Regions from separate parts of the Cognatiyoonia sp. IB215182 genome, predicted to be linked through region 2. Evidence: riboswitches for the same ligand, from Rfam matches in the RefSeq annotation. Region 2 holds a riboswitch; the other holds the start of a gene.
The links. Region 2 has a riboswitch for thiamine pyrophosphate ahead of thiB (thiamine ABC transporter substrate binding subunit). Riboswitches for the same ligand answer to the same signal wherever they lie in the genome.
Positions count from the first base shown of each region.

Region 1: linked by a shared signal. The riboswitch ahead of SLH47_RS24330 (bifunctional hydroxymethylpyrimidine kinase/phosphomethylpyrimidine kinase) and the one ahead of thiB (thiamine ABC transporter substrate binding subunit) in region 2 are both predicted to bind thiamine pyrophosphate.

Region 1 is NZ_JAXBMB010000021.1:30,054-34,914, forward strand. It holds gene SLH47_RS24315 (imm11 family protein) at 1-194, opposite strand, end outside; gene SLH47_RS24320 (imm11 family protein) at 472-1,251, opposite strand; gene SLH47_RS24325 (hypothetical protein) at 2,177-2,386, opposite strand; TPP riboswitch at 2,801-2,905, shown strand; partial or broken gene SLH47_RS24330 (bifunctional hydroxymethylpyrimidine kinase/phosphomethylpyrimidine kinase) at 2,951-3,064, shown strand; gene SLH47_RS24335 (FAD-dependent oxidoreductase) at 3,061-4,035, shown strand; gene thiS (sulfur carrier protein ThiS) at 4,019-4,213, shown strand; gene SLH47_RS24345 (thiazole synthase) at 4,216-4,861, shown strand, end outside.
Region 2 is NZ_JAXBMB010000005.1:331,668-336,528, reverse strand. It holds gene SLH47_RS12425 (DMT family transporter) at 1-542, shown strand, start outside; gene SLH47_RS12420 (cytochrome c biogenesis CcdA family protein) at 582-1,313, shown strand; gene SLH47_RS12415 (thioredoxin family protein) at 1,328-1,744, shown strand; gene aroC (chorismate synthase) at 1,754-2,857, opposite strand; TPP riboswitch at 3,205-3,305, shown strand; gene thiB (thiamine ABC transporter substrate binding subunit) at 3,342-4,331, shown strand; gene SLH47_RS12400 (thiamine/thiamine pyrophosphate ABC transporter permease ThiP) at 4,307-4,861, shown strand, end outside.

The DNA of each region.
Region 1 (4,861 bases), on a different contig from region 2:
TTCACAGTATGCGGTACCTGCGCGCGCATTTCCTCAGTCAGCGGCATCTGCTCGCCGGGTTTATCGAATAAAGATCTACCTCTAGTCAGCATTGAGCTGAGCCATGGAGTTCGCTCCATCGCAGGTTCAGACCCCATACAATTGATGACGTGCTGCTTACCTTCACGCGCAAGGTTGTTAACGATGTATGGCATGGTTTCTTTGCTCCAAATTCAAATTCACTGGCTTTGTCTGATGTTTCAGGGCAGGCCGACGATTACGATACCGACCGTTTGTAGGTTTCGCATCCACAACGACGACATGCCTTCGCTGTGACCGTCTGGGTCATAGTCTGGCCATTGACTACTGCGGTGACCTGATATTTGGGCAACCCGTTGGCGTCTGAAAAGTTGTTGTTTACATCAGAATACCCAATATGATTTGTTGCACTGATCTCGACATCATAAGTCTGACCGTCAATTACGATTGTGGTCATGCTACGGCCCCCTTCTCTTTTTGCTCAAAGAACCAGGACACCGGCTCCTCGATAACCTTGACGAGTTTCCAGCCGGTTATGGATTCATCTTCAAAAAACTGGGCCAATTCATCGGAAACGAAAAGTTTCCTTCCCAGATGATCTGTGTACGACATATGACCCGGATAACGACCTGCCGGGCTGCTTTCAAAATACTGTGGGTTTCCTACTGTCCCGCGCCAGAGATGACGGCCCGCCAATCCACCGGGTTTGAAATTGATCAATGGCCCGCCGACGTCCCGGTCGGCCGTTTTGGGGTTGACGACGTATTTAAAACCAAAGTTGCATGCCAGGCCCCGTTCCGCACCGGGCCCGATATCCTGACCAATCTCGCCTGCATAGAGCGTTCGGTCATGATCAATTATGTCAGGTTTCTGGTGCAGATAGAGGATATACCAAGTACCAAAGGTCTCACTGTCATCATCCCGCTTGACGGTTACGGGAAAAAACTCGTGCGCTCCGGGCTCAAGCTCCTCAAGCTTGGCTTTCAAACGCTCACTAACGATGTTCCCGACCCACAGGCATTCAAAGATATCAGGCACGCCCTGTTCGGGTGGCTTCTCAACCCTTACCGTATGCGGTAGCTGCGCGCGCAATTCTTCGGTCAGCGGCATCTGCTCGCCGGGCTTGTCGAAGTTCGATCTGCCTTTCGTGAGCATCGCACTGAGCCAGGGCGTTGGCTCTACAGCTGGCTCGGCCCCCATACAACTGATGACGTGTTGCGTACCTTCGCGCACGAGGTTGTTAACGATATACGGCATAGTCTCTTCGCTCCAAATTCAAATTCACTGGCTTTGCCTGATGTTTCAGGGCAGGCTCAAGCCCGCTATCAGCAGCACGTCTCTGTCTTCGCCGCCTTGCAAGAGGGCGTTTGCCCCGGATCTCTGCGCCACGCATTGGATAGCACCCCGGCTGGAGTTTGGAAGATTCTTTCTTTGCCGGCAGCTTCCCCTGCTCGGTGTCTGGCCCACACAAAAATCTGCCTCTTTGCATCGGCATCAGTAATCATCGCATCCCCTAATCCGTTATCTTTCTTGTCTGACTGCTCAGACCCAAGCAAATTGAAGACTGCTTTATAACCAACCATCGACAAGTGAGAGCTAGGCTGCATTATTACGTGCATTGGGTACATACCCTATATTTTCCTATTTCTAACGGTCTCGATCGATTTTGCGCGGAAGACTTAACGCCCACCGACAAGAGGTGAACATAACTCACCGCTTTGCCCCGATGTCAGGTACGATCCGTTGGCGGCCATTCGCAATGCTCGCAACCAAAGGCTTAATTCACTGCAACTTATGGCAGTCGTTGGACGAATCTTCAGACAGATTTCTGTTGAAATACACACACCTGAACTTCCTATTCTTAAAACCAAGAAATGCGCTGGGAAAAGGAATCACGTAAAAACAACTCGCGCCTTTTTCCCACAGGTAGCATTCCAGTTTTTCTTTTGCCTTCGAATACACTCAGGCAAATCGTTATTTCTGCATACGACCTCGTTGCAGCATTGGGAAATACTGTGTTTGTATGTTTAGATAGCTATCGTCTATGGTGATATCTTGAACTCAAGCACCATCGTAAGTAGATGACAGTCGTGATAATCGCGATGGCCGAAAGGAATACGCGGTAACAGCGGTCATGCCGCGCATTTGGTTTCTCCGCTCAATCAGTGGTGCTTGCCATCCGCTGTCGGATCATGTCCTGCAGCGCCTGTATTTGCGCGTCCTCGTCGAGATCATCCGTGTCGCAGATGCGTGTTGCATCCGGAATCATCTGCAATATGCGCAGGATGTAAGAGGATGATCGCAGTGTCGCCCCGCGCTTGATCATATAGCCTGCATCAAGCCAGCCCTGACGGACCTTAGTGAGCAATTGCCGTCTCGACAGGGCCTCTCATCGCATCATCCTGAACACGATATCACCCGCACGCAGCTGTTCCCGGCACGGCAAGGCTTGGTTGAGAAGCTCGGCCAGTAGCAGGCCCTCGCTTGGCAGGTCGTCCCCTGGTCTAAGCCATTCATCCGCCGTTCATGCGCATCCTGCCAGAGACACGCATCAATGATACGCTGGGTGTGCCGCATGGTAAGGTATTCGTCATGATCAATGGGACCGCGGATCTGAACACTTAGCAAAAATCTAAAGCTGCCTCGGAGTACGGAAAACGAACATTAAGCTCACAATCAGGTAGGTGGCGGCGTAAGTCGACTATTTACGATAGTCACAAATCAGCCTGTGGTCACAGATATGCATGTGTTTGACTCATCCGTGCCGACTTGATACCCGCATCTTGAACCGTTGGGGTGCCTTGCGAAAGGCTGAGAGGCGCGACTGCGCTAACCCATCGAACCTGATCCGGGCAATTCCGGCGGAGGGAACGGTCTTTGCGAAAGCAGGCAGTTTTTTGCGCGGTGCCCATGGAAGCGGAGCACCGGGATGTCGCATAGCTATCTGCAAGACGCTATCGCGGTTGCGGACGAACTGGACGTCGGTAACGGCCATGGCCCGGTGCATCACTTCCACCGGTTCTGGCCGGCTTCGGGCAAAACTTGAGCCTTTGGTCGGTCATAGGTGCCGGGGTGGCGGGGCTTGCAGTGGCGACCGAGCTGGTGTCGCGCGGAGCGCAGGTTCAGGTCTTTGATCCCGCCGGGCCGCCCGGACCCCATGGCTGTTCGTGGTGGGCGGGCGGGATGCTGGCACCCTGGTGCGAGTTCGAGAACGCGGACGAGCCGGTTTTGCGTCTTGGTCAACAGGCCATCGATTGGTGGGCTGGCAAGGTCGACCTTCAAAGAAAAGGCACGTTGGTGGTCGCCGCCCGCAGGGACCGAGCCGATCTGCGCCGCTTTGCGCGTCGGACAGAGGGCTTCACCGAGGTCGGTGATAAAATCGTCGAGCTTGAACCTGATCTTCGTGGCTTCCCTCACGGCCTCTTCTTCGAGGCGGAAGCCAACCTGAACCCGCGCGAGGCACTTCAAACCTTGCATCAATCTCTCGTTGAGCGCGGAGTGGTGTTCCACCAAACACCTGCGCCCGAAGGCCTTTCGAACGCGATTGATTGCCGGGGGCTCAGCGCCCGCGACGCGCTGCCCGATTTGCGGGGGGTAAAGGGAGAGATGTTGGTGATCCGCTGCCCCGATGTCTCTCTGACCCGGCCCTTGCGCCTGCTGCATCCGCGCATCCCGCTTTACATCGTACCGCGTGGTGACGGGATCTACATGCTGGGCGCGACGATGATCGAAAGCGAGGACAGCAACCGGATCACCGCCCGGTCGATGCTGGAATTGCTCAGCGCCGCCTATGCGCTGAACCCCGCCTTCGGCGAGGCGGAAGTGCAGGAAATCGGGGTCGATTTACGCCCGGCCTTCCCCGACAACCTGCCGCGTATTCGCAGGCGGGGTGGCACGATCTACGCCAATGGGCTTTATCGCCACGGCTACCTGCTTGCTCCCGCGCTGGCCAAGGGCGTGGCGGACCTTGCGTTAAATAACATTCACTCGGAGATGGTCGATGAAGATTGTGCTTAACGGAACGGCGCGCGAGGTTGCAGCCACGACGCTCACAGATCTTCTGCAGGAGTGCGGGTATTCCGGACGCGTCGCCACCGCCGTCAATGAAGAATTTGTTGCTGCTGGCCTGCGCGCCAGCGTTGAACTGACCGATGGTGACCGCGTTGAGGTCGTCGCACCGATGCAGGGCGGATGAAGATGAAACCGTTTTACGGAACAGACCTGCCCAACCCGTTGATGCTAGGGACAGCGCAATATCCCAGCCCCGCGATTTTGGAGCAGACGTTTCGCGAAAGTGGTGCGGGCGTTGCCACGGTTTCTTTACGCCGAGAGGGCGCTGGCGGCAGCGGCCAGGCATTTTGGCAAATGGTTCAGGACCTGGGCGTGCATATCCTGCCCAACACCGCCGGGTGCCATACGGTGAAAGAAGCCGTCACCACGGCGCAGATGGCGCGCGAAGTGTTCAATACCAAATGGATCAAACTGGAATTGATCGGTCATACCGACAGCCTGCAACCGGATGTCTTTGAGCTGGTCGAAGCGGCGCGTATCCTGACCGACGAGGGGTTTGACGTGTTCCCCTACACGACCGAAGACCTGATCGTCGCCGAACGCCTGCTTGATGCCGGATGTCAGGTTTTGATGCCTTGGGGTGCCCCGATTGGCTCCGGCCGGGGGCTGAACAATCAATACGCGCTTCGGGCGATGCGCGCCGAGTTCCCCGACGTGCCTTTGGTCATCGACGCAGGTATTGGCCTCCCCAGCCACGCCACCCAAGCGATGGAGCTAGGCTATGACGCGGTCCTGCTGAACACCGCCGTGGCCCGCGCGGGCGACCCGGTGG
Region 2 (4,861 bases):
GGCTGGTTTTTGGCACGCAAGTCAGGCCACTGGGGATTGCCGGGCTGGTCGCCGGGTTCATCGGTGTTGCCTTGATTATGGGCGCGCGGATCGAGGGTGGCGTTGACCTTTATGGTCTGATCCTCTGCGTGATCGGGGTCTTCTCGCTGACCGCAGCGACGCTTGCCGTCTTGGGTGCCTCGTCCGGCGGCAATGTCCTGATGATCGTCGGCCTTCAAATGCTGGTGGGCAGCGCCGTTTTGTGGGTTCCTGCGCTTGCCTTTGAGACCTTTGTCGTCACCTGGAACTGGCAGCTGATTGTGGCCTTCATCTACACCACCCTCGTGCCCGGCCTGGCCGCAACGCTGGTCTGGTTCCTGCTGGTGGGCCGCATCGGGGCGGTCAAGGCGTCCACTTTCCATTTCCTCAACCCCTTCCTCGGCGTTGCGATTGCCGCTGTGCTGTTGGGCGAACGGGTCAGCGCTCTCGACGTGCTTGGCGTCGCCATCATCGCGGGCGGCATTCTGGCCGTGCAAATCACCAAACAGCCCACGCCAAAGTGACCGACTGTCACACAAAAGGGGGCTGACAGAAGGCGCACCATGCGCGCAGATAGCGCCATGGATTTGCTCTTTGGATATCTTGCGGGGGTCTTGACCCTGATCAACCCCTGCGTGCTGCCGGTCTTGCCCATTGTGCTGGCAACCGCGTTGCAGGCAGGCCGCGCCGGGCCATTGGTGCTGGCTGCGGGGATGAGCCTGTCTTTCGTCATTGTGGGGATGACAGTCGCAGTCTTTGGCCAGGCGTTGGGCATTGATGACCTGATGATCGCCCGCGCGGGCGCTTTCATGATGGTCCTTTTCGGGATCGTGCTGGTCGTCCCACAGTTCTCGGCCCGGTTTGCGACCGCCACCGCAGGCATGTCCGCCCGGGCCGATGCCGGGATGGACGGCGTGAACCGCGACGGGCTGGGCGGGCAGTTTGTGGGCGGCGCACTTTTGGGTGCGGTCTGGGTGCCTTGTGTCGGGCCAACACTGGGTGGCGCCATCGCGCTGGCCTCTGCCGGTGAAAACCTCGGCTGGGCGGCGGCAACGATGTTCAGCTTCGCACTCGGTATCTCGACCATCATCGTGGTGCTGGCCTATGGCGCGCAAAACGCGATCCGGGCACGCAAGGCGTGGCTACAGGCCATCTCGGGCCGGGTCCGCATGATCACCGGCGTGATCTTTATCGCCCTGGGCACCGCCCTATTCTTTGGTCTGCACCAGATGGCCGAAATCTGGCTGCTGGACCGCTTGCCATTCTGGCTACAGGACCTGTCGGTCCGCTTTTGACAAAGGAGAGATTGATGAAACGTCGTGAGTTTATGGCGCTATCCGCCGCTGTGGCAGTCGCACCGATGGCCGCAAGAGCCAGCGAAACGCTCGATTACACCCCCGGCCTGGTCCGCGAACGGCTGGCGGCGGGTGAGACCGTCTTTGTCGATTTCAAAGCCTCCTGGTGCACGACCTGCCGGGCGCAGGAACGTGTGATCGGCCAGTTGCGCGCCGACAATCCGGCCTATGACGCAGCCATCACATTCATCAACGTCGATTGGGACGAGTATGGCCGTGGCGAACTGGCCACAGAACTGAACATCCCGCGCCGGTCGACACTTGTTGTGATGAAAGGCGACGCAGAGCTTGGCCGCATCGTCGCCCGCACATCGCAGCGCGACATTCAGGCGCTGATGGATACGGCGCTGGAGGCGAGCACCGCCAGCTAGGGGGCGTCCCTAACCAATCTGGCCGCGCACGCCACCCGTTTGGCCACGATCCAAGAGCAGGTGATCGAGGATCACACAGGCCATCATCGCCTCACCCACCGGGACGGCGCGGATACCGACGCACGGGTCGTGACGCCCCTTGGTGATCACCTCGGTCTCGGTCCCATCCATGCGGATCGACTTGCGCGGGGAAAGGATCGATGACGTCGGCTTCACCGCAAACCGCACGACGATATCCTGCCCCGTGCTGATCCCGCCAAGGATGCCGCCCGCGTGGTTGGAGCTGTATTCCGGCCCGCCTTGTCCCATGAAAATCTCATCCGCATTGTCCCGCCCCGTCAGCGCGGCGGCGGCCATCCCCTCACCAATCTCCACGCCTTTCACCGCGTTGATCGACATCATCGCGGCGGCAAGATCGGTATCGAGCTTCGCATAGACCGGCGCCCCGATCCCGGCAGGCACGCCACGCGCCACCACCTCAATGATCGCACCGACCGAGTTATGGTCGTCCTTGCGCAGCCATTGCAGGTACTCTTCCCACTCTTTCGCGGCCTCCGCATCGGGGCAAAAGAAGTCATTCTGATCAATCTGCGCCCAATCCATCCGCGACCGGTCGATCTGCTTCGCACCCATCTGGGTCATGTAACCCTTGATCTGCACATTCGGCGCAATCGCCCTAATCGCCTCACGCGCCACACCACCCGCCGCCACGCGCGACGCCGTCTCACGCGCTGAAGACCGGCCCCCACCGCGATAATCCCGCACCCCGTATTTCTGGTGATAGGTGATGTCGGCGTGACCCGGGCGAAACGTATTCGCGATATCGCCGTAATCCTTCGACCGCTGATCGGTGTTGCGGATCATCAGCTGGATCGGCGTCCCCGTCGTCTGCCCCTCAAACACGCCCGACAGGATTTCAACCGCATCCGGCTCATTCCGCTGGGTCGTATTCTTGTTCAGCCCTGGCCGCCGCTTGTCGAGCCATTGCTGGATCATCGCCGGTTCCAGCGGCACCTGCGGCGGGCAGCCATCCACGGTCGCGCCCAGCGCGGGCCCATGGCTTTCGCCCCATGTTGTGAACCGAAAAAGATGGCCAAAACTGTTGATCGACATAGGCGGGCTCCTGACTGACGGTCAGATAACCAGCACCTTGCGGAAAGCCAAGCTATTCTCGCAATCGGTCGCGTCGGCGCTTGGCAGATGATGTGATGAAGGTCACGATGCGGTCCACGATGATTACCAGCAATGCGGTGGCCCAGATTGGGATGTCATATGTCGTGGCCAGACCAAAGGCGTAATAGACGAGCCAAAGAAATGTTAGCTCAAGGCACAAAATAATTAGTCGCGTTCCCCCATGGGCGCCTCCTTTCTCCTGAATTTTGGATGTGAATACATGTTACTTTATGGGGCGCCAAAAAGCCAGTTCCATCTTGTGATTACTGCATTTTTCCCATAGCAAGAATGTCACCTCGGGGGGCCAATCCGGCTGAGATGCGTACCACGCGGACCCGTTGAACCTGAACCGGTTAAGACCGGCGGAGGGAAGGTATGGCAATCCCGCTTACCCCCAATCCGCCCGTCGCATTTGGAGGATAAGATGCCAAGACCGATCTATCTGCCAGCTGTCGCGGGACTTGCCCTTGCTGCTTCGGCTGCATGGGCCGAGACCCCGGTGCTGCAAGTGATGACCTATGACAGTTTCGTCAGCGAATGGGGGCCCGGCCCCGCGGTTGAGGCCGCGTTTGAGGAAACCTGCACCTGCGATCTGCAATTCATCGGCGCGGGTGACGGGGCCGCCTTGCTGGCACGCCTGCAACTCGAAGGGCCACGCACCGACGCCGATATCGTGCTGGGGCTTGATACGAACCTGACGGCCGCCGCGCGCGACACCGGCCTTTTTGCACCGCATGGGGTCACCGCCGATCTTAGCCTGCCGATTGACTGGACCGACCCTGACTTCCTGCCATTCGACTGGGGCTATTTCGCCTTTGTCGGCAATGCAGGCGACGACGCGCCCACCTCCCTGCAGGCACTCGCCGACAGCGATGTCCAAGTCGTGATCCAGGACCCCCGTTCATCCACACCGGGCCTCGGCCTTCTGATGTGGGTCAAGACCGCCTATGGCGATGAGGCCGACACCCTCTGGGCCGACCTCGCCGACAACGTCGTCACCGTCACCCCCGGCTGGTCCGAGGCCTATGGCATGTTCCTCGATGGTGAGGCGGATGCGGTTCTGTCCTACACAACCTCCCCCGCCTACCACCTGATCGCCGAGGATGATGCGAGCAAGGTCGCCTGGGGCTTTGACGAAGGGCATTACATGCAGGTCGAAGTGGCCGGAAAGGTCGCAGGCACCGATCAACCCGAACTCGCTGATCAGTTCCTGGCCTTCATGGTCTCGGACGCGTTCCAGAGCATCATCCCCACCACCAACTGGATGTACCCCGCCGTCACCCCGGCGGATGGGTTGCCGGACGGCTTTGACACCCTGCTGACACCCGCGAAATCCCTGCTTTTGTCGCCGGAAGACGCAGCAGCCAAGCGTGATGCGGCACTGGACGAATGGCGCGCAGCCTTGTCGCGATAACACCCGCCTGGCCCGGCGCCGTTGCGGCGGCGCTGGTCCTGTTGCTGACGCTGGGCACGCTGGCTGCCGTGGCGTGGCGGGCCGAATGGCAAGGCGGGTTGGCTGCCGCTGACTGGGCGGCGATCCGGTTTACGGTAAGCCAAGCGCTTGTCTCAGCGGCTTTGAGCGTGCTTCTGGCCATCCCCGTCGCCCGTGCGCTGGCGCGGCGGCGGTTTGTTGGGCGCAAGCTCCTGATCACGCTCCTCGGCGCGCCGTTCCTGTTGCCGGTTATCGTCGCCGTCCTGGGTCTCTTGGCCGTGTTCGGGCGTGGCGGCATCCTCAACAGCGCGCTCACCGGCTTGGGTTTTGAGCCTATCTCGATCTTCGGGTTTCACGGTGTCGTCCTCGCTCATGTCTTCTTCAACCTCCCGCTCGCCATTCGGCTAATTTTGCAAGGCTGGCTCGCCATCCCGGCAGAGCGGTTTCGTCTGGCGGCCACACTCAACGCCTCGGTTTGGCGCATGCTGGAATGGCCGATGCTGCGGGCCGTC